DNA from 4 places in the Arthrobacter sp. FW306-2-2C-D06B genome. Region 1 is predicted to be linked to each of the others. Evidence: riboswitches for the same ligand, from Rfam matches in the RefSeq annotation. Region 1 holds a riboswitch; each other region holds the start of a gene.

The links. Region 1 has a riboswitch for S-adenosylmethionine ahead of LFT47_RS19435 (DUF1737 domain-containing protein). Riboswitches for the same ligand answer to the same signal wherever they lie in the genome.
Region 2: another riboswitch for S-adenosylmethionine. It lies ahead of LFT47_RS04990 (hypothetical protein); the one in region 1 lies ahead of LFT47_RS19435 (DUF1737 domain-containing protein).
Region 3: another riboswitch for S-adenosylmethionine. It lies ahead of LFT47_RS14350 (aminotransferase class V-fold PLP-dependent enzyme); the one in region 1 lies ahead of LFT47_RS19435 (DUF1737 domain-containing protein).
Region 4: another riboswitch for S-adenosylmethionine. It lies ahead of metX (homoserine O-acetyltransferase MetX); the one in region 1 lies ahead of LFT47_RS19435 (DUF1737 domain-containing protein).

The regions. Positions count from the first base shown of each region.
Region 1 covers NZ_CP084560.1:4,167,424-4,171,604, forward strand. Annotated here, with positions in the region: gene LFT47_RS19415 (hypothetical protein) at 1-219, opposite strand, end outside; gene LFT47_RS19420 (ornithine cyclodeaminase) at 428-1,459, opposite strand; gene LFT47_RS19425 (Lrp/AsnC family transcriptional regulator) at 1,615-2,046, opposite strand; gene LFT47_RS19430 (hypothetical protein) at 2,102-2,461, shown strand; SAM riboswitch class IV at 2,566-2,678, shown strand; gene LFT47_RS19435 (DUF1737 domain-containing protein) at 2,689-2,946, shown strand; gene LFT47_RS19440 (rhodanese-like domain-containing protein) at 2,943-3,353, shown strand; gene LFT47_RS19445 (O-succinylhomoserine sulfhydrylase) at 3,354-4,181, shown strand, end outside.
Region 2 covers NZ_CP084560.1:1,026,728-1,030,908, reverse strand. Annotated here, with positions in the region: gene LFT47_RS04995 (sodium:solute symporter) at 44-1,576, shown strand; SAM riboswitch class IV at 1,660-1,779, shown strand; gene LFT47_RS04990 (hypothetical protein) at 1,794-2,114, shown strand; gene LFT47_RS04985 (hypothetical protein) at 2,153-2,341, opposite strand; gene LFT47_RS04980 (VIT1/CCC1 transporter family protein) at 2,607-3,785, shown strand; gene LFT47_RS04975 (matrixin family metalloprotease) at 3,889-4,181, shown strand, end outside.
Region 3 covers NZ_CP084560.1:3,075,200-3,079,380, forward strand. Annotated here, with positions in the region: gene rsgA (ribosome small subunit-dependent GTPase A) at 1-789, shown strand, start outside; gene hisN (histidinol-phosphatase) at 865-1,677, shown strand; SAM riboswitch class IV at 1,839-1,951, shown strand; gene LFT47_RS14350 (aminotransferase class V-fold PLP-dependent enzyme) at 1,987-3,411, shown strand; gene LFT47_RS14355 (class I SAM-dependent methyltransferase) at 3,462-4,181, shown strand, end outside.
Region 4 covers NZ_CP084560.1:1,482,453-1,486,633, forward strand. Annotated here, with positions in the region: gene LFT47_RS06965 (VOC family protein) at 1-158, opposite strand, end outside; gene LFT47_RS06970 (bifunctional o-acetylhomoserine/o-acetylserine sulfhydrylase) at 405-1,721, shown strand; SAM riboswitch class IV at 1,882-1,997, shown strand; gene metX (homoserine O-acetyltransferase MetX) at 2,011-3,132, shown strand; gene LFT47_RS06980 (hypothetical protein) at 3,154-3,516, opposite strand; gene LFT47_RS06985 (SGNH/GDSL hydrolase family protein) at 3,584-4,181, opposite strand, start outside.

The DNA.
Region 1 (4,181 bases):
CCCGAGAAGCTTCCCGGCGGTAACGAGGTTGCTGGCTTCGAGCGCCACGGTTGCGTGGTCCTTGGTGGGCAACGGCGCCCGCGGAGGAGAAATCCGAGTGGCGCCGGCAGCCGGCCGAGGATCGCCGGCGTCGGTATATTGACAGCCGGACAAACCGGCCGCGAGCAGCAGCCCTGCCAGCAATACCGCTACAGTTCTGGTTCCCCCATGAGCCACCATGAATCCGAGTGTAGCGGGCCGCGCAATTTAGCATGGCGACCCTATTGCGCCGCCATGGCCCCAGTAGTTAACTAGTTGCGCCGCGCTAGCTTGATAGCCGCCTGGTGCGCCGGTTCTGGGGCCGGCGCACCAGGCTTCCCCAACTAACTCGCATTTGTTGTCGTTTAGCGGCCTGTAAACGACAACAAATGCGAGTCAGTTGGGCCTCTCAGGATCCGATGGGAGAAAGTGCCCGCACCAGACCGAAGAGGTCCTTCGGGTCATCGGGGTTCGCGACGAGGTCGATCTCCTCGAAGAATTCTGAACCCTCAACGGCGTCGCGGAGATACCGCAACGCGGAAAAGTCCTCGATCGCGAAGCCCACGGAATCGAAAATCGTGATCTGGTCCGTGGAGGTGCGGCCCAGCGCGTGCCCGCACAGAACCTGCCAGAATTCCGTGACGGGAAATTCGGCGGACATTTGTTGGATCTCGCCTTCAATCCGCGTCTGGGGATCGTATTCCACAAAGACATCGCCGAGGCCCAGGATGGCAGCGTCGAGTTCGGTCTTCCCTGGGCAATCTCCACCGATCGCGTTGATGTGAACACCGGGCGAGACCTGGGCAGCCGTAAGGATGGTGGCGTTGGCCTTGTCGGCCGTGCAGGTGGTGATGACGTCGGCGCCCTCCACTGCCTGGGCCGCGGACCCGGCGATGGTGATGTCGAAGCCGAGGGGAGCCATGTTCCGGACGAACTTCTCCATCGCAGCCGGATCCGTGTCCCAGATCCTGACGCTGTTAATGCCCAGAGCCGCCCGGAAGGCCAGGGCCTGGAACTCCGATTGGGTTCCGGTCCCGATCATCGCCATGGTGTGGGCATCCGGGCGCGCGAGTTTCTTAGCGACCATCCCGGACGTAGCCGCCGTCCGCAGCGCTGTCAGCACTGTCATCTCCGCGAGGAACGTCGGATAGCCGTTATGGACGTCGGACAGGACACCGAAAGCTGTCACGGTCTGGAAGCCACGCGCTGGATTCGAAGGGTGTCCATTTACATACTTGAAGCCGTATGTTTCCTGGTCGCTGGTGGGCATCAGCTCGATGACCCCAAACGGCGTGTGGCTTGCCACCCGCGGCGTCTTGTCAAAAGACTCCCACCGGCGGAAGTCGTCTTCCAAGTACTGAATCATCTCCGAGATGATGGTCTCCGGGCCCCGCCCGGCCGTCCAGCGAACCATATTGCGGACATCGACAAAGCGCGTCATGTGCGCTCCTTTCCCTCATAAGCACTGTTGCTACGAGGCTACGGAGCGGCGATATGCATCCACAATGGCCAGAGTACGTACTTTTCATTGAGAATACGTACAAAATGACGAAGCAAATTTTACATAATGTTCAAGCGGGTCCGTCCTGCGGGCGCCTACCGCAGGACGGAACTGAGCAACAGGCTCGTCTCGCTGTTGACGATCCCGTCGATCCCGCGGATCCTGCCGAGGACCTGGTCGAAGTCGCTGAGGCTTTCCGTGCGCAGCTCGGCCACGAGGTCCCATCCGCCGTTGGTGGTGTGCAGCGCCCAAATCTCCGGAAGTCCCCTGAGCTGGCGAATGACCTTGTCGGCCGATCTTCCCTCCACGGCAATGAGCGCAATAGCCCTAATCGCAAGTGGATCGACCTCGTCGCGCACTCTCGCAGTGAAACCAACGATGGTTCCGGAGGAGACAAGACGATCGAGCCTGCTATTCACAGTGGCCCTGGCGACGCCCAGCTTGCGCGCGAGGCTCGCCACGGACGCCCTGCCGTCTTCCCGGAGGGCGGAGAGGAGCTGACGGTCGAGGTCGGTGAGTGCTGCCATAAAGATAAACGTATCGCCCATTCCCCAAGCGGGCCTGAGTCCGTAGGGTATCGACATGAGCATCTACATCAGCCCCGACTCTGCTGCATGGTCGCTGACGGCCATGGCGACCGGTGCGTCAGCGGGATCAATCGATGATGCAAATGGCATGTCCAACTTGGTGAAGGAAATCTACGAGACAGAAGGTTTCGAAGCCCTGTCGGGTGTGGTTTTTGCCTTGGCTCATCACAACAGCCTCTCGCTGCATGCACTCGCCACGGCCACCGGAATATCCGTCCACGAGCTGCTGGAAATCCGGAAGCATCAAGGTTCCACTTTTCATCACTCCCCTACGGCAGTAGCGTCGCGGTTCGACGCCATTCCACCCCGGATCCAGGCAAGCCTGGAACCATTGCCTAATGAAACCGAGGCATAGGACCGCTGGCTCCCATCCTTCGCCAGCCTGACTGTCATCCGGTTACGGAACATGACGACGGCCGGTGATGCGGGCCGCCCTGCTGGATGTTATTTTTCTTCTTGAGTAATGAGCACCAGCGCGAAGCCCTGACTTGCTGGTCGGCAACCCTCTCTCCGGCGGGGTGCCTCAGGTGACTACTCGGCGTATCGACACTTTCGAACTGCAAGCGTGACTGAGGAGCACCAATGCCTGAACCCACCGAAGAAAAACTCTCGTACCGTCTCATCACGGGCCCTGACACGAAGGATTTCTGCGAGCGGATCTCCACCGCCCTCGCGGAGGGATACGTGTTGCACGGCAGCCCGGCCGCGACCTTCAATGGCACGGACGTGATTGTGGCCCAGGCCATCGTCCTACCCGCAGCGATCGCGAGCGCGGATGCAGCAGTTGCCAACGCGGTAGACCAGCTTGACGAAGAGTTCGACGGCGAGGGCCACGCATGAGCTACGCAGGCGACCTCAGCCCGCACGACGCCTGGACCAAACTGGAGCAAGGCGCCATCCTGGTGGACGTCCGCACCGAAGGCGAGTGGGCACACATTGGCATTCCGGATACCAAGGCCACCGAAAACGATCCCCTGTTCATCCAGTGGAACCTGGCCGGCGGCATCCCCAACACCCGTTTCATCGAAGAGCTGACGCAACAGGCTCCGGAAGCGGATGGCACCGAACTGGTCTTCCTTTGCCGCTCCGGCCAGCGTTCCATCGCCGCCGCGATCGCCGCAACCCAGGCCGGGTACACCGCATACAACGTCCTCGAGGGCTTTGAGGGCGAACCGGACCGCTATGGCGAGCGAACTGTGAACGGCTGGAAAAACCGTGGACTTCCGACGAACCTGGGGAACATCTAAGTGACTTTCAATCCTGACGCCGCCGGCTGGAGCCCTGATACCCAGGCAGTCCGCGGTGGTCTTGACCGCACCAATTTCCAAGAAACATCCGAGGCCGTCTTCCTGAACTCCGGATTCGTCTATGAGTCCGCCGCGGCCGCAGAGCGCGCATTCACGGGAGAGGACGAGCGCTTCGTCTACTCCCGTTACGGCAACCCCTCCGTGGCCACTTTCCAGGAGCGGCTCCGCCTGCTCGAAGGCACCGAAGCGTGCTTCGCGACGGCGTCGGGCATGTCCGCTGTCTTCACCGCGCTCGGTGCGTTGCTGGCTGCAGGTGACCGCGTGGTTGCCGCCCGCTCGCTCTTCGGTTCCTGTTTCGTGATCCTCAACGAGATCCTGCCGCGCTGGGGCGTCGAGACCGTCTTCGTCGACGGACCGGACCTGGAACAGTGGCGTGCCGCGTTGTCCGAGCCGACAACGGCAGTGTTCTTCGAGTCGCCGTCGAACCCCATGCAGGAAATCGTGGACATCGCGGCAGTGAGCGAGCTCGCTCACGCGGCGGGCGCCACCGTCGTCGTCGACAATGTCTTTGCCACTCCCCTGCTACAGCGCTGCGGGGATCTCGGCGCAGACGTGATCGTCTACTCGGGCACCAAGCACATCGATGGCCAAGGCCGGGTCCTGGGCGGAGCGATCCTGGGCACCAAGGAATTCATCGACGGTCCCGTCAAGCAGCTCATGCGTCACACCGGGCCGTCGCTTTCAGCGTTCAACGCCTGGGTCCTGACCAAAGGCCTGGAGACGATGGCGCTGCGCGTCAATCACTCCTCGGCGTCTGCGTTGCGGATC
Region 2 (4,181 bases), 1.4 Mb from region 1:
CGGAATCCCCAGGAACTCTGCGCATCACTTTCAGGAGCCAACCGTGGACTCTTCGTTCATCAATATTGCGATCGTGGTGGTGTATTTGCTCGCCATGCTGGCCTTCGGCTGGTGGGGCAAGTCGCGCACCAAGAACAACAGCGACTTCCTGGTGGCAGGACGCCGCCTTGGTCCGATGCTCTACACGGGCACCATGGCCGCCGTCGTCCTCGGTGGCGCATCGACGGTTGGCGGCGTCGGCCTCGGCTACAAGTTCGGCATCTCCGGCATGTGGCTGGTAGTCGCGATCGGTTCGGGCGTCCTCCTCCTGAGCCTGCTTTTCGCCGGCACCATCCAGCGACTGAAGATCTACACGGTCTCCCAGATGCTGAGCCTGCGTTACGGCCAGCGCGCCACGCAGACCTCCGGCATCGTCATGCTGGCCTACACCCTCATGCTGTGCGCCACGTCCACGGGCGCCTACGCCACCATCTTCGTTGTCCTTTTCGGCTGGGAGCGCTGGCTTGCCATCGCCGTCGGCGGCGCCATCGTCCTGGTCTACTCCACGATCGGCGGTATGTGGTCCATCACCCTCGCCGACCAGGTGCAGTTCATCATCAAGACAGTGGGCATCTTCTTCCTCATGCTCCCGTTCGTCCTCAACGCCGCCGGCGGCTTCGACGGCATCCGTGCCCGTGTTGACGCCAGCTTCTTCCAGTTGGACGGCATCGGAGCGCAGACCATCATCACGTACTTTGTGGTCTACACCCTGGGCCTGCTGATCGGCCAGGACATCTGGCAGCGCGTTTTCACCGCCAAGACCCCCAAGGTCGCCCGTTGGGGCGGCGCCACTGCCGGCATCTATTGCGTCCTGTACGGCGTGGCTGGCGCCTTGATCGGCCTGGCCGCACGGGTGGCACTGCCCAACATCGACGTCAAGGCCCTCGGCAAGGACGTTGTCTACGCCGAGGTTGCCACCCACATCCTGCCGATCGGCATCGGCGGCCTCGTCATGGCCGCAGCAGTCGCGGCCATGATGTCCACCGCCTCCGGAGCCCTCATCGCCGCGGCCACCGTTGCCCGCGCCGACGTGGTCCCGTTCGTGGCCAGCTGGTTCGGCAAGACGATCAACACCGACGACACCGAAAACCCTGAGCACGACGTCAAAGCCAACCGCTACTGGGTCCTTGGCCTGGGCATTGTTGCCGTGCTGATCTCCATGGCGGCGCAAGACGTGGTGGTGGCCCTGACCATCGCCTACGACATCCTGGTGGGCGGCCTCTTGGTTGCCATCCTGGGCGGCCTGGTCTGGAAGCGCGGCACCGGTATTGCCGCGGCCTGGTCCATGGCGGTCGGATCCATACTGACGCTTGGCCTGTTGATCGCCTACGCCACGGGAATCATCCCCAGCGAAGACGGTGTCTACGCCAACGATCCCATCTACTGGGGCCTCGGCGCCTCGCTCCTGGTCTACGTTGTGGTCTCCCTGCTGACGCCGCCAACCGAGCCCGCGGTCCGCGAAGCTTGGGACCGCCGCGTTGCCGGAGCGGTCACCGAGGAACTCCCCTTGGAGGTACACCCGGTGGCCAGCCACTAAGCTTCACACAATCAAGTACGACGGCGGCGCCGCACCTTCTCCTCGAGGGTGCGGCGCCGCGCCTGCATGTACAGTAGGAACAGCTTCAAGAGATGTGGCGCCAAGCTCCGACTTGCCACACGCCAACCCCATGTTCGCGGGTGGTTCGGATGAAGAAGCGGCCCGGCTCGGACCAGAGACAACCGAACGGGCAAGAGCAACTCCCCAGGAGAAGGCCATGCCTTTCGAAAACGGCGCCAATGCCACAGCCGACCGCAGCACCCTGTCCGGCACCCTCTTGTTGCCCCGCCCCCGGCGGGTGGACGAGTTCGTCCGGGTGATTCCCGGCGTCGACCTCTCCCAAGGCTCCGTCACGTTCGTGGTGGACGGAAAGCTGGAACGCTATTGGCATCATGAGCCGCGACTCATCACCGAAGCGCTCTCAAAGGCAGTCCAGCCCGCCCGCTGGTTCCCCGCGACACGGAAACTCACCCTTACGGTGGCGGCAACCGGGCACCGGGCAGGCGTGCAGAGGCACTTCATCCTGAGCGCGTTCTAGCTGCCAGGGCTTCAGCACCTCGGGTTCAGGGAGCCGGGCTATTCGATCTCTTCGGCCTCACGGTGTTCGTCGGCATCGAGCGGAACCACCCGTTCGTCGTCGTCAAGAACCTCGGGCTGGTCCTCCCAATCTTCCTCCACCGCCAGGTCCTCGCTGTAGTCATAGGCGGGATCGGCCTCGACCGTGGGGCGGTCGGGGTGGCGAGCGTGGGTCTCGGTGCTGTCCATGGTGCAACCTCCGTTCGACGTGCCGCTGAGCCCATCGCACAGGCATAAGAGGCAGCCGTCCAACGCTACCCCGCCAATTCGTGGACCCTGTCCATCCATCCCAGCACTGCCTCCTGCCGCGGTCAAGGCTTCCCGGGAGCCTCCCCTTTTTGAGGCGGGCCTAAATTATCCAGTGAGGATTACCGGCCGAAAAACCGCGGAAATTGGCGATAGAGTGGAGCCGCAATGAGGCGATGAAGCCCGCCCCAGCAACCCAGGAGTCCCGGTGCAACCGCACACAAAACCCTCGCATCCAGACAACTCGCATTCAGACAATCCGCAGGACTCAAGCAGTCCATCGCAAGACGTAGCAACCCCCAAGACTCCCCCGTCGTCGTCGGACATCAAGCGCTGGCGGCAGTACTTGGCGGATGAGCGAGCCGAGGCCGCCGTTTATCGCCAACTGGCGCAGCGCCGTGACGGCGAGGAACGCGAAATCCTTTTGGCCCTCGCAGAGGCCGAAGGCCGCCATGAGGCACACTGGCTCAAGCTCCTCGGCGAACATGCCGGCATGCCGAAGGCGGCATCGATCCGAAGCCAAATGCTCGGCTTCCTGGCCCGGAACTTCGGATCGGTGTTCGTGCTGGCCCTCGCCCAACGGGCTGAAGGCCGCTCGCCTTACGCGAAGGATCCGGCAGCGACCCGCGCTATGGCGGCCGACGAACAGATCCACGAAGAAGTAGTCCGCGGCCTGGCGACGCGCGGCCGCAACAGGTTGTCCGGCACCTTCCGCGCGGCCGTATTCGGCGCCAACGATGGCCTGGTCAGCAACCTCTCCCTCGTGATGGGCATGGCCGCCACCGGCGTTCCCGCCACCGTGGTCCTGTTCAGCGGTATCGCCGGCCTGCTGGCGGGCGCCTTATCCATGGGTGCCGGCGAGTATGTCTCGGTACGCTCGCAGCTCGAGCTCCTCAAGGCCACGCGCCCCACCCAAGCAACGCTGACCGCAGCACCGGCCCTGGACATCGAGCACAATGAGCTGGTCCTCGTATATCTGGCCCGGGGCATGTCCCGCGAAGCCGCCGAACACCGGGCCGCGGAGCGCATGGGCCTCTACACCTGCGATTGCGATCCCAGCCTCTCGCTCCACCCCGAAGTGGAAGAAACCGTCAACGAGCACGAGGCCGTGGGCTCCGCCTGGGGCGCCGCGATCTCGAGCTTCTGCTTCTTCGCTTCGGGCGCCATCGTGCCCATCCTGCCGTTCATCTTCGGCATGACAGGCTTCGCGGCGCTTGCTGTGGCCGGTACGCTGGTGGGCATCGCGCTTCTGTCGACCGGCGCCGTCGTCGGCTTGTTGTCCGGAACCTCGCCGCTGACCCGCGGCCTCCGGCAGCTGGCCATCGGGCTCGGTGCGGCCGCGGCGACGTATGGGCTGGGACTCGTCTTCGGCGCAGTCATCGGTTAGTAGCGCCGGCCCGACGGGGCGTCGGCGCAGGAACTTGGGGGAAGACTTGCATTCAAACTACGGTTACGACGGCGGTCCGCCGCCCAAGCGTCCCAGTACCGTTTTGGCGCTGTTCCGAAACTTGATGGTGGTGGCGGTCGTCGCTGCCGTAGCCGTGCTGGTCAGTGGATTCCTCCGGGGCGACCCGGGCATCAGCGGCTTGCTTCCGAACCTTGCTCCTTCCGCCCATGCCACGGCAAGCACCCCCGGGCAGGACGGGGCTCCCGGGCGGGGGCCACAAAAGGCGGCCCGTGCGCCGGATACCCCACCGCCTGGACTGGAGGAAGCCGGGCAGCCGCTCGGCTCCCCCGCGAAGCCTGCGGTAGCCAGCAGCTCCTACAAATTCCTCGCCACCAA
Region 3 (4,181 bases), 1.1 Mb from region 1:
AGCGCCGACGACACGGATCCGATCGAACGGGCCGTCGTCGCCAACGCCGACCAGCTCGTCGTGGTGGTTGCGTCCGCCAACCCGGAGCCGCGCACCGGATTCATCGACCGCGCCTTGGTGGCGGCGTACGACGCCGGAATCGAGCCGCTGCTGCTCGTCACCAAAGCGGACGTCAAGGACCCGACGGAATTGCTCGCCAACTATGTGAGCCTTGGCTTCCCCATCATCATCAGCCGGACGGCCGACGCCGGCGCCTCCGGCATCGATGCCCGTTCCGACGACGGCTTGTCCGCCCGACTTGATGGCGACGCCGTCGGCCAGTTGCGGGACTACCTCGACGGCAAGGTCACCGTGCTCCTGGGCCATTCCGGCGTCGGGAAGTCCACGATGGTGAATGCCCTCACCGGCGCCGAGCGCGCCACGGGCGGGGTCAACGCCGTGACGGGTCGGGGACGGCACACTTCGTCCTCTGCCCTCGCACTGAAGCTCAGCGACGCCCCCGGTGGCAGCTGGATCATCGATACACCCGGCATCCGCTCCTTCGGCCTCGCCCACGTGAACCCGGACCGCATCCTGCATGCCTTCCCGGACCTCGAACCCGGAACGGAGATGTGCGAGCGAGGCTGCAAGCACGATGCCTCCGCGGTTCGATGCGGACTGGATTCCTGGGTCGCCGATGGCCACGCCGGCGAGGCAGGTCCGGCCCGTTTGGCGTCGTTGCGCCGCCTCCTCGGTGCGGACCCGCGCATGGAAGCCCAAGAGGCGAAGGAACTGGGCACGGTCAACTAACAGCACGGTCAACTAACTGCGCGATTGCCGTCCTACATCCCCGGCTCACCGGCGAAGAGACGGTAGTTTGGAACCATGACCCAACCCGATTCGAGCTACAACGACGACCTGCGGCTGGCACACGTCCTGGCCGACTCCGTCGATTCCCTGACAATGGAGCGGTTCAAGGCACTCGACCTCCAGGTCGAGACCAAACCCGACCTGAGCCCCGTCACCGATGCCGACAAAGCAGCCGAGGAAGCAATCCGTGGGCAGCTCTCCCGTTCCCGCCCCCGCGACGCCGTCCTCGGGGAAGAATTCGGCAGCACGGGCCACGGCTCGAGGCGTTGGATCATCGATCCCATTGACGGGACCAAGAACTTCGTGCGTGGCGTACCCGTCTGGGCCACGCTGATCGCCCTCGTGGACGAGGGCGAGGTAGTAGTGGGGCTCGTGAGCGCTCCGGCGCTCGGCAAGCGTTGGTGGGCGGCCAAGGGCTCGGGCGCCTACATGGGCCGATCGCTCGCCGCAGCCACCCGGTTGAAGGTTTCCAACGTGTCGCGGCTCGAAGACGCGTCGCTCTCCTACTCCGAGCTTTCCGAGTGGAAGCAGCACGATAAGCTGGACAACTTCCTGGGCCTCGAGAACGATGTCTGGCGTAGCCGTGCCTACGGTGACTTCTGGTCCTACTGCCTCGTGGCTGAGGGCGCCGTGGACATCGCCGCCGAGCCGGAACTCCAGGTCTACGACATGGCGGCCTTGGTGCCGATCGTGACGGAAGCCGGCGGGCGCTTCACGTCCCTGGACGGCGCCGATGGTCCCTTCGGCGGAAACGCCGTGGCCACTAACTCAATCCTGCACTCCGAGGTCCTCAAGAGACTCAACCCCGAGCTCGACGACCTCCTCTAGTCCACTCTCTCCACTGAATAAACGACGGCGGACACCCACTTTTGGGGGTGTCCGCCGCTTTTTCTTCGGCAGAAGGCATATTTTTGCGGCGGTGTAATAATCCGCTTAACAATCGCCGGTCACATTGGAATGAGCCTTGCCGGTGTCCTACGCTCTTTACAGGTCACGAGTGCCAGCGCGAAACCCCGGTTTGCTGGCCGGCAACCCTCCATCGCGGCGGGGTGCCCCGGGTGACGACCCGGCCGGTCCGGAACGGATGCGGCAAGCGCGGACCCCCTGCACGCAGGGGTCCCTCTTGAGTGAGGTCCCATGAGCACAGCCACATTTACTTCCCCGGTTCTTTCGGTGAACAACGAATCTGCACAGCACCGCGGTGAAACCCTCCCCCGGGCATCGCGCCCACTCGCCGCGGTCACCGGCGCGGAGTTGCAGGCACCCCTGATCCAGGGCGGCCACATTCGCTACGCCAACCTTGACTACGGCGCTTCCGCACCTGCCCTGACGGTGGTTTCCGCGTACCTCAACGAGATCCTGCCGTACTACGCGAGCGTCCACCGCGGCGCGGGCTATGCCTCCCAAATCAGCACCTCGGTCTACGAGAACGCCCGCAACATCGTCCGTGACTTCGTTGGCGGGCGGCCGGACGATTCGGTCATTTTCACGCGCAACACCACCGACTCCCTCAATCTGCTGGCCGGCTGCTTGCCGGTTGAAGACGGTCGACACATTGGCGAAGTCCTTTACCTGGACATCGAGCACCACGCCAATCTCCTCCCGTGGCAAAGTGTCCCACACCGCAGCATCGTTGCCGTGGGAACGTTGTCCGAGACCGTCGGCAATGTCCGCACGGCCCTCTCCCACGGTGGCGTCAGCCTCCTGGCCGTCACCGGCGCGTCAAACGTGACCGGTGAAATCCTCCCCATCAAGGAACTCGCTGCCTTGGCCCACGAATTCGGCGCGCGGATTGTGGTGGACGCGGCGCAACTCGCCCCCCACCGCAGAATCGACATCGCCGCAGCGGAGGTCGACTACTTGGTTTTCTCGGGGCACAAGCTTTATGCACCGTTCGGCGCAGGTGTCCTGGTGGGCCGTCCCGACTGGCTCGACGCCGGCACGCCGCACCTGGCCGGAGGCGGCGCCGTCCGCGAAGCGCGCCTCGATTCCGTCAGCTGGGCCACAGGACCGGCCAGGCACGAAGGCGGGTCGCCGAACGTACTCGGCGCGGCCACTCTCGCCCGGGCCACGCAGGTCATCGCCGGCCTCGACCACGATGAATGGCACGCCCACGAGGCAGCCATCCGCTCGCACCTGGTCGAGGGCCTCAAGCAAATCGACGGCGTGACGGTGCACCAGATCTTCAGCGACACCGATCCCCAGGACACCATCGGCGTCGTGAACTTCTCGCTCCAGGGCTACGACGCCGGACTTGTGGCTGCCTATCTTGCGGCCGAGCACGGCATCGGCCTGCGCGACGGACGCTTTTGCGCCCACCCGCTGCTCAAGCGCCTCGGACTACCTTCCGGATCACTTCGAGCCAGTTTCGGCGTGGGCTCGCGCTTGGAAGACGCCACCCGGCTCATTGCGGGCATCCAGGCGCTCAAGAGCAACGGCCTCGGTTGGGACTACGTAGTGGATGCCGGCCGCTGGGTACCGGCGAACGACCACCGCAGCTACCCGGAGTGGGCTCCCAACACTCCAGGGACCGCAGGAGCCGCTCCCTGCAGCACCGACTGATTGCGGTAGATTCGTAGGGTATTTTTCCTGTCCTACGAAGGAGTTCCCGCGTGGCCACGCGACCCAAAGGCACGTCAGCCGGCCCCAAGCTCTATGAGGAACGGCGCCTTGAACTCGGCCGGAGTTTCCAGGACGGCGGAGAACACTATGATCGTGTCCGGCCCGGCTACCCTGCGGATTCGGCGGACTGGCTGCTGCCGGAAGGCGCCCGGGACGCGGCAGACATCGGCGCCGGCACCGGAAAGTTCACTGCGCTCTTCGTCGAGCGCGGGCTAGCGGTGTCCGCAGTGGACCCCTCCATGGACATGCTCACCCAGCTCCGCAAAACGTATCCACAAGTGGTCGCCCTGAAGGGCACGGCCGAAGCAACTGGGCTGGCGGACTCAGCATTCGACGTCGTCAGCGTTGCCCAGGCCTGGCATTGGTGCGATCCCCTCGCCGCGAGCACCGAGATCGCCCGGATCCTTAGACCCCAGGGCACTATCGGCTTGATCTGGAACCAAATGGACACTTCGGTGCCCTGGGTCCATCGTTTGACCCGCATCATGCATGCGGGCGATGTCCATAAACCGGACTTCCGGCCTGTGGTGGGCCCGGAGTTCGCGGACCTCGAAAGTCACGTGACACGTTGGGAGGATCCCGTGACTCCGGCCGATATCCTCGAACTTGTGAAGTCGCGCAGCTACTACCTGAGGGCGAATGACGCCACCCGGGCAAAGGTCATGGGCAACCTTCAGTGGTACCTCTTCGAACATCTGGGCCATTCCGAG
Region 4 (4,181 bases), 1.9 Mb from region 1:
TATTTGTGGTCAGCAAGGGGGATGATCATGTTCCGGGTACCGAAGCGCGGATGCACTCCGCCCCGGACTGCGTCCACTCCCAATGCTGCGGAAATTCGCTCGGTGGTGGCCAAGAGGCCATCTCGTTCACAAGCGTAAGAGACGTGATCCATGCGCATGGCTTCATCTTGGCACTTTGTGATGGAGCTCTCAGCTAAGTCAAGCCTAACCAAGGTGGGATGTATCGAAAAGGCAGCTCGGAGTCACTTCAGGACGCGCCGCGACCGAAAACTACCGTGTTCGTCACAAAGCTTCCGGAGCCCGCAATACCGTCCCTAGACTGGCGGCAACCGAACGCCGGCTGGCGGAATACTTCAGCCCGGCAGGCTGAAGCACGGCGAGAGCCCAGACAACCAGGAGTCCGCATGTCCCAAGGATGGTCATTCGAAACGCGCCAGATCCACGCCGGCCAGGAGCCGGACGCTGCCACCGGCGCCCGGGCACTTCCCATCTACCAGACCACTTCGTTCGTCTTTCCCAGCGCGGAAAGCGCGGCCAACCGCTTTGCGCTGGCCGAGCTGGCACCCATCTACACCCGGATCGGCAACCCCACGCAGAATGCGGTGGAACAGCGCATAGCGAGCCTGGAGGGTGGACTCGCGGCACTCCTGCTGAGCTCCGGCCAGGCCGCGGAAACGTTCGCCATCCTCAACGTCGCCGAGGCGGGCGACCACCTGGTCGCCAGCCCAAGCCTCTACGGCGGCACGTACAACCTGCTGGCGCACACACTGAAGAAATTCGGAATCTCGGTCACCTTTGTCGAAGACCCTGACAACCTCGACCACTGGCGCGACGCCGTGCAGCCAAATACCAAGCTTTTCTTCGCCGAAGTGGTCTCCAACCCCCGCCAGGACGTTTTGGACATCGAGGGCGTCTCCCGCATCGCGCACGAAGCCGGAGTCCCGCTCGTTGTGGACAACACCCTCGCCACGCCGTACCTGATCCGGCCCATCGAGTGGGGCGCGGACATCGTGGTGCATTCGGCCACCAAATACCTGGGCGGGCACGGATCTGCCATAGCCGGCGTCATCGTGGACTCCGGCAACTTCGATTTCGGCAAGGACCCTGAGCGCTTCCCCAACTTCAACACTCCGGACCCCAGCTACAACGGACTGGTCTATGCCCGCGACCTCGGCAAGGACGGTGCCCTCGGCGCGAACCTCTCCTACATCCTCAAGGCCCGGGTCCAGCTCCTGCGCGACCTCGGCTCGGCAGTTTCACCGTTCAACGCTTTCCTGATCTCCCAAGGAATCGAAACCCTCAGCCTGCGGGTGGAACGTCACGTGGACAATGCCACCAAAGTGGCGCAATGGCTCGAAGGGCGCGACGACGTCGAATCGGTCGCCTACGCGGGGCTGCCTTCCAGTCCGTGGTTCGAACGCGGGCGGAAATACGGACCCCGGGGCACGGGCGCCGTAGTGTCCTTCACCATCCGCGGCGGGATCGACGCCGGCAGACGCTTCGTGGACGCCCTGGAACTACATTCGCACGTGGCAAACATCGGGGACGTCCGTTCCTTGGTCATCCACCCCGCGTCCACGACACACAGCCAGCTGACCCCCGAACAGCAGGCCGTGGCCGGAGTGACCCCGGGCCTGGTGCGGCTGTCCGTGGGGATCGAGCACATCGACGACATCATCGCGGACCTTGAGTCAGGATTCCGGGCGGCGAAGGGCAGCTAGTGCCGCTCCGGATGGTGCAGGAGGCCGGCGGGCGACGCAGCATGAATCTTCGCCGGCTGGCCTCCTCAGTCCCTGCTTCGTGAACAAAACACGGTCAAGTGTCACAAAGATGTCATAATCTTCGTCAGAAGGGGTCCGTTTTTCCTAGACTCTTCCTATAGGTCATGAGTGCCAGCGACAGCCCCGGCTTGCTGGCCGGCAACCCTCCATTCGCGGCGGGGTGCCCCGGGTGAAGACCTGGCCCTTCGCTGTGTTGGCGGCGGGCAAGCGCGATGTGAGGTGTCAACGAATGACAATTGCTGCAACAGCCATACCCCTTTCCGGTACCCAGGACGGAACCCTCAAATATGTTTCCGTTGGCGGCCTCGAGCTGGAGGCCGGAGGTTTCCTGCCGGACGTCGTCCTTGCGTACGAGACGTGGGGCCGGCTCAACGCAGACGCTTCCAACGCTGTCCTGGTGGAACACGCCCTGACCGGCAGCACCCATGTGGCCCGTGGCGAGAGCGACGAAGAAGGCTGGTGGGAACAACTCGTTGGCCCGGGCGCCACCATCGACACGGATCGCTACTTCGTGGTCTCCGTCAACATCGTGGGAGGCTGCTACGGCAGCACCGGGCCGTCGTCGAGCGCTCCTGACGGCAGGCCGTGGGGCTCCCGTTTCCCGCTCGTGACCCTGCGGGACAGCACCATAGCCGAAGCCCGGCTGGCCGACGCTTTGGGGATCCGTAGCTGGCACACCGTCGTGGGCGGATCCATGGGCGGTGCCCGTGCACTCGAATGGGCCGTCGGCTATCCGGACCGCGTTGGACAATGTGCCGTGATTTCGATCGGGGCGTACAGCACTGCCGAGCAGATCGCGTTCGCGCAGGCCCAGACGCTCGCCATCCGGCAGGACGCCGACTTCAATGGCGGCGACTACTATGGCCAGGCCGCGCCCGAGGCGGGGTTGGCCCTTGCCCGGCGGATCGCCCACATCACCTATCGTTCGGCGGATGAACTGGACTTCCGCTTCGGCCGGAACGCCCAAGGCGGTGAGGCGCCCCTTCAGGCTGCCGCGTTGGGGGACAGGGGCCGTTACCAGGTGGAGAGCTACCTCGACCACCAGGGACGCAAGCTGGTCCAGCGCTTCGACGCCAACAGCTACATCGCCATCACCGAGGCCCTCATGAGCCACGACATCACCCGCGGCCGCGGCTCATTGGAGGAGGCGCTGTCCGGGGCAACGGCGAAGTTCTTCATTGCCTCGGTTGACTCGGACCGGCTCTACTTCCCGGAACAATCCCACGAGTTGGCAAAGGCCTTGCCCGGTGAGGTCCCGGTTCACGTCATCGAGGCGCCGATCGGGCACGACGGTTTCCTCACCGAGATCGGCCAGCTCGGTCCCCAGCTGCGGGAATCTTTCTTCGGCTGACGCAGGCCTTCTTCGGCTGAATCAGCCGTTCATGATCTCCTGGCGGAGCTTCATGTAATCCTCCATGGCGATTTTCCCGTCGCTGTACTCCTGGTCCAGTTCGGCCAGTTTCCGTGCCCGGTAGCCTTGGGGCGCGCTGCCCGGCTGGGGCGCGCTGTTCGTTTGCGGAGCAGCCGACGACGGCGGAGCGGCCTGCGGCAGGGGCGTCGCCACCGGGGGTTGCGGCTCAGCCGGGAAGATTACCGGGGGTTGCTCCGGGTATCCGACGGGGTAATTCTGCGGAGGCAAGTCCCGGAGCCTGCGTTGGCGCGATCGGTTGTACATGCGGATCCCCATTGGAATCAGCCAAGAGCAGACGATGATCCAGAAGATCAAATTGTTCACGGTGGAGGCCTCCTAGGTCTTTCACCAGCTTAGCCCCGCTCCCTGTGACCCGCCCTGTGGTTCCCGCTCAACTCCGGGGCAGGAAGGTGTCGGCAGGACCGAAGACGGGTCCCGGCGTCGGGCGCTTCGGCAGGATTCCGTCACCGGAGGACCGGTGCCGGATCCGCCGGATGACCCAGGGGACAAAATACTCGCGTGCCCATACGAGGTCGCCCGAGCGGGCTTCGCGCCAACTGCGCTGGGGGAGCGGCTTGGGGAACAGCGGCTCGAGGTTGTGCGGCACATTGAGTGAGTCGAGGACCATCGCGGCGATGGTGTGGTGGCCGAGCGGCGAGAAATGCAGGCGGTCTTCGTCCCACATCTGGGAGTTTGAGAGTTGGCGCAGGGACCACATATCAGCGATCACGGCATCGTGGCGGGCGGCCACCGTGCGGAGGTTTTCGTTGTAGATGGCCACCTTGCCGCGGATCCGGCCGAGTACCGACGACACGGTGTCCGGGCCGTTGAAGAGAACCACGGTGGCGCCTTCGGAGCTCAGGGTCTGTACGGCGGCATCGAGTTTCTCGGCCAAGGCGTCGGGGTCGCCGCCGGGACGGATGAGGTCGTTGCCACCTGCGGAGATGCTCACGAGGTCCGGCTTGAGGTCCGTGCACGGGCCAAGTTGT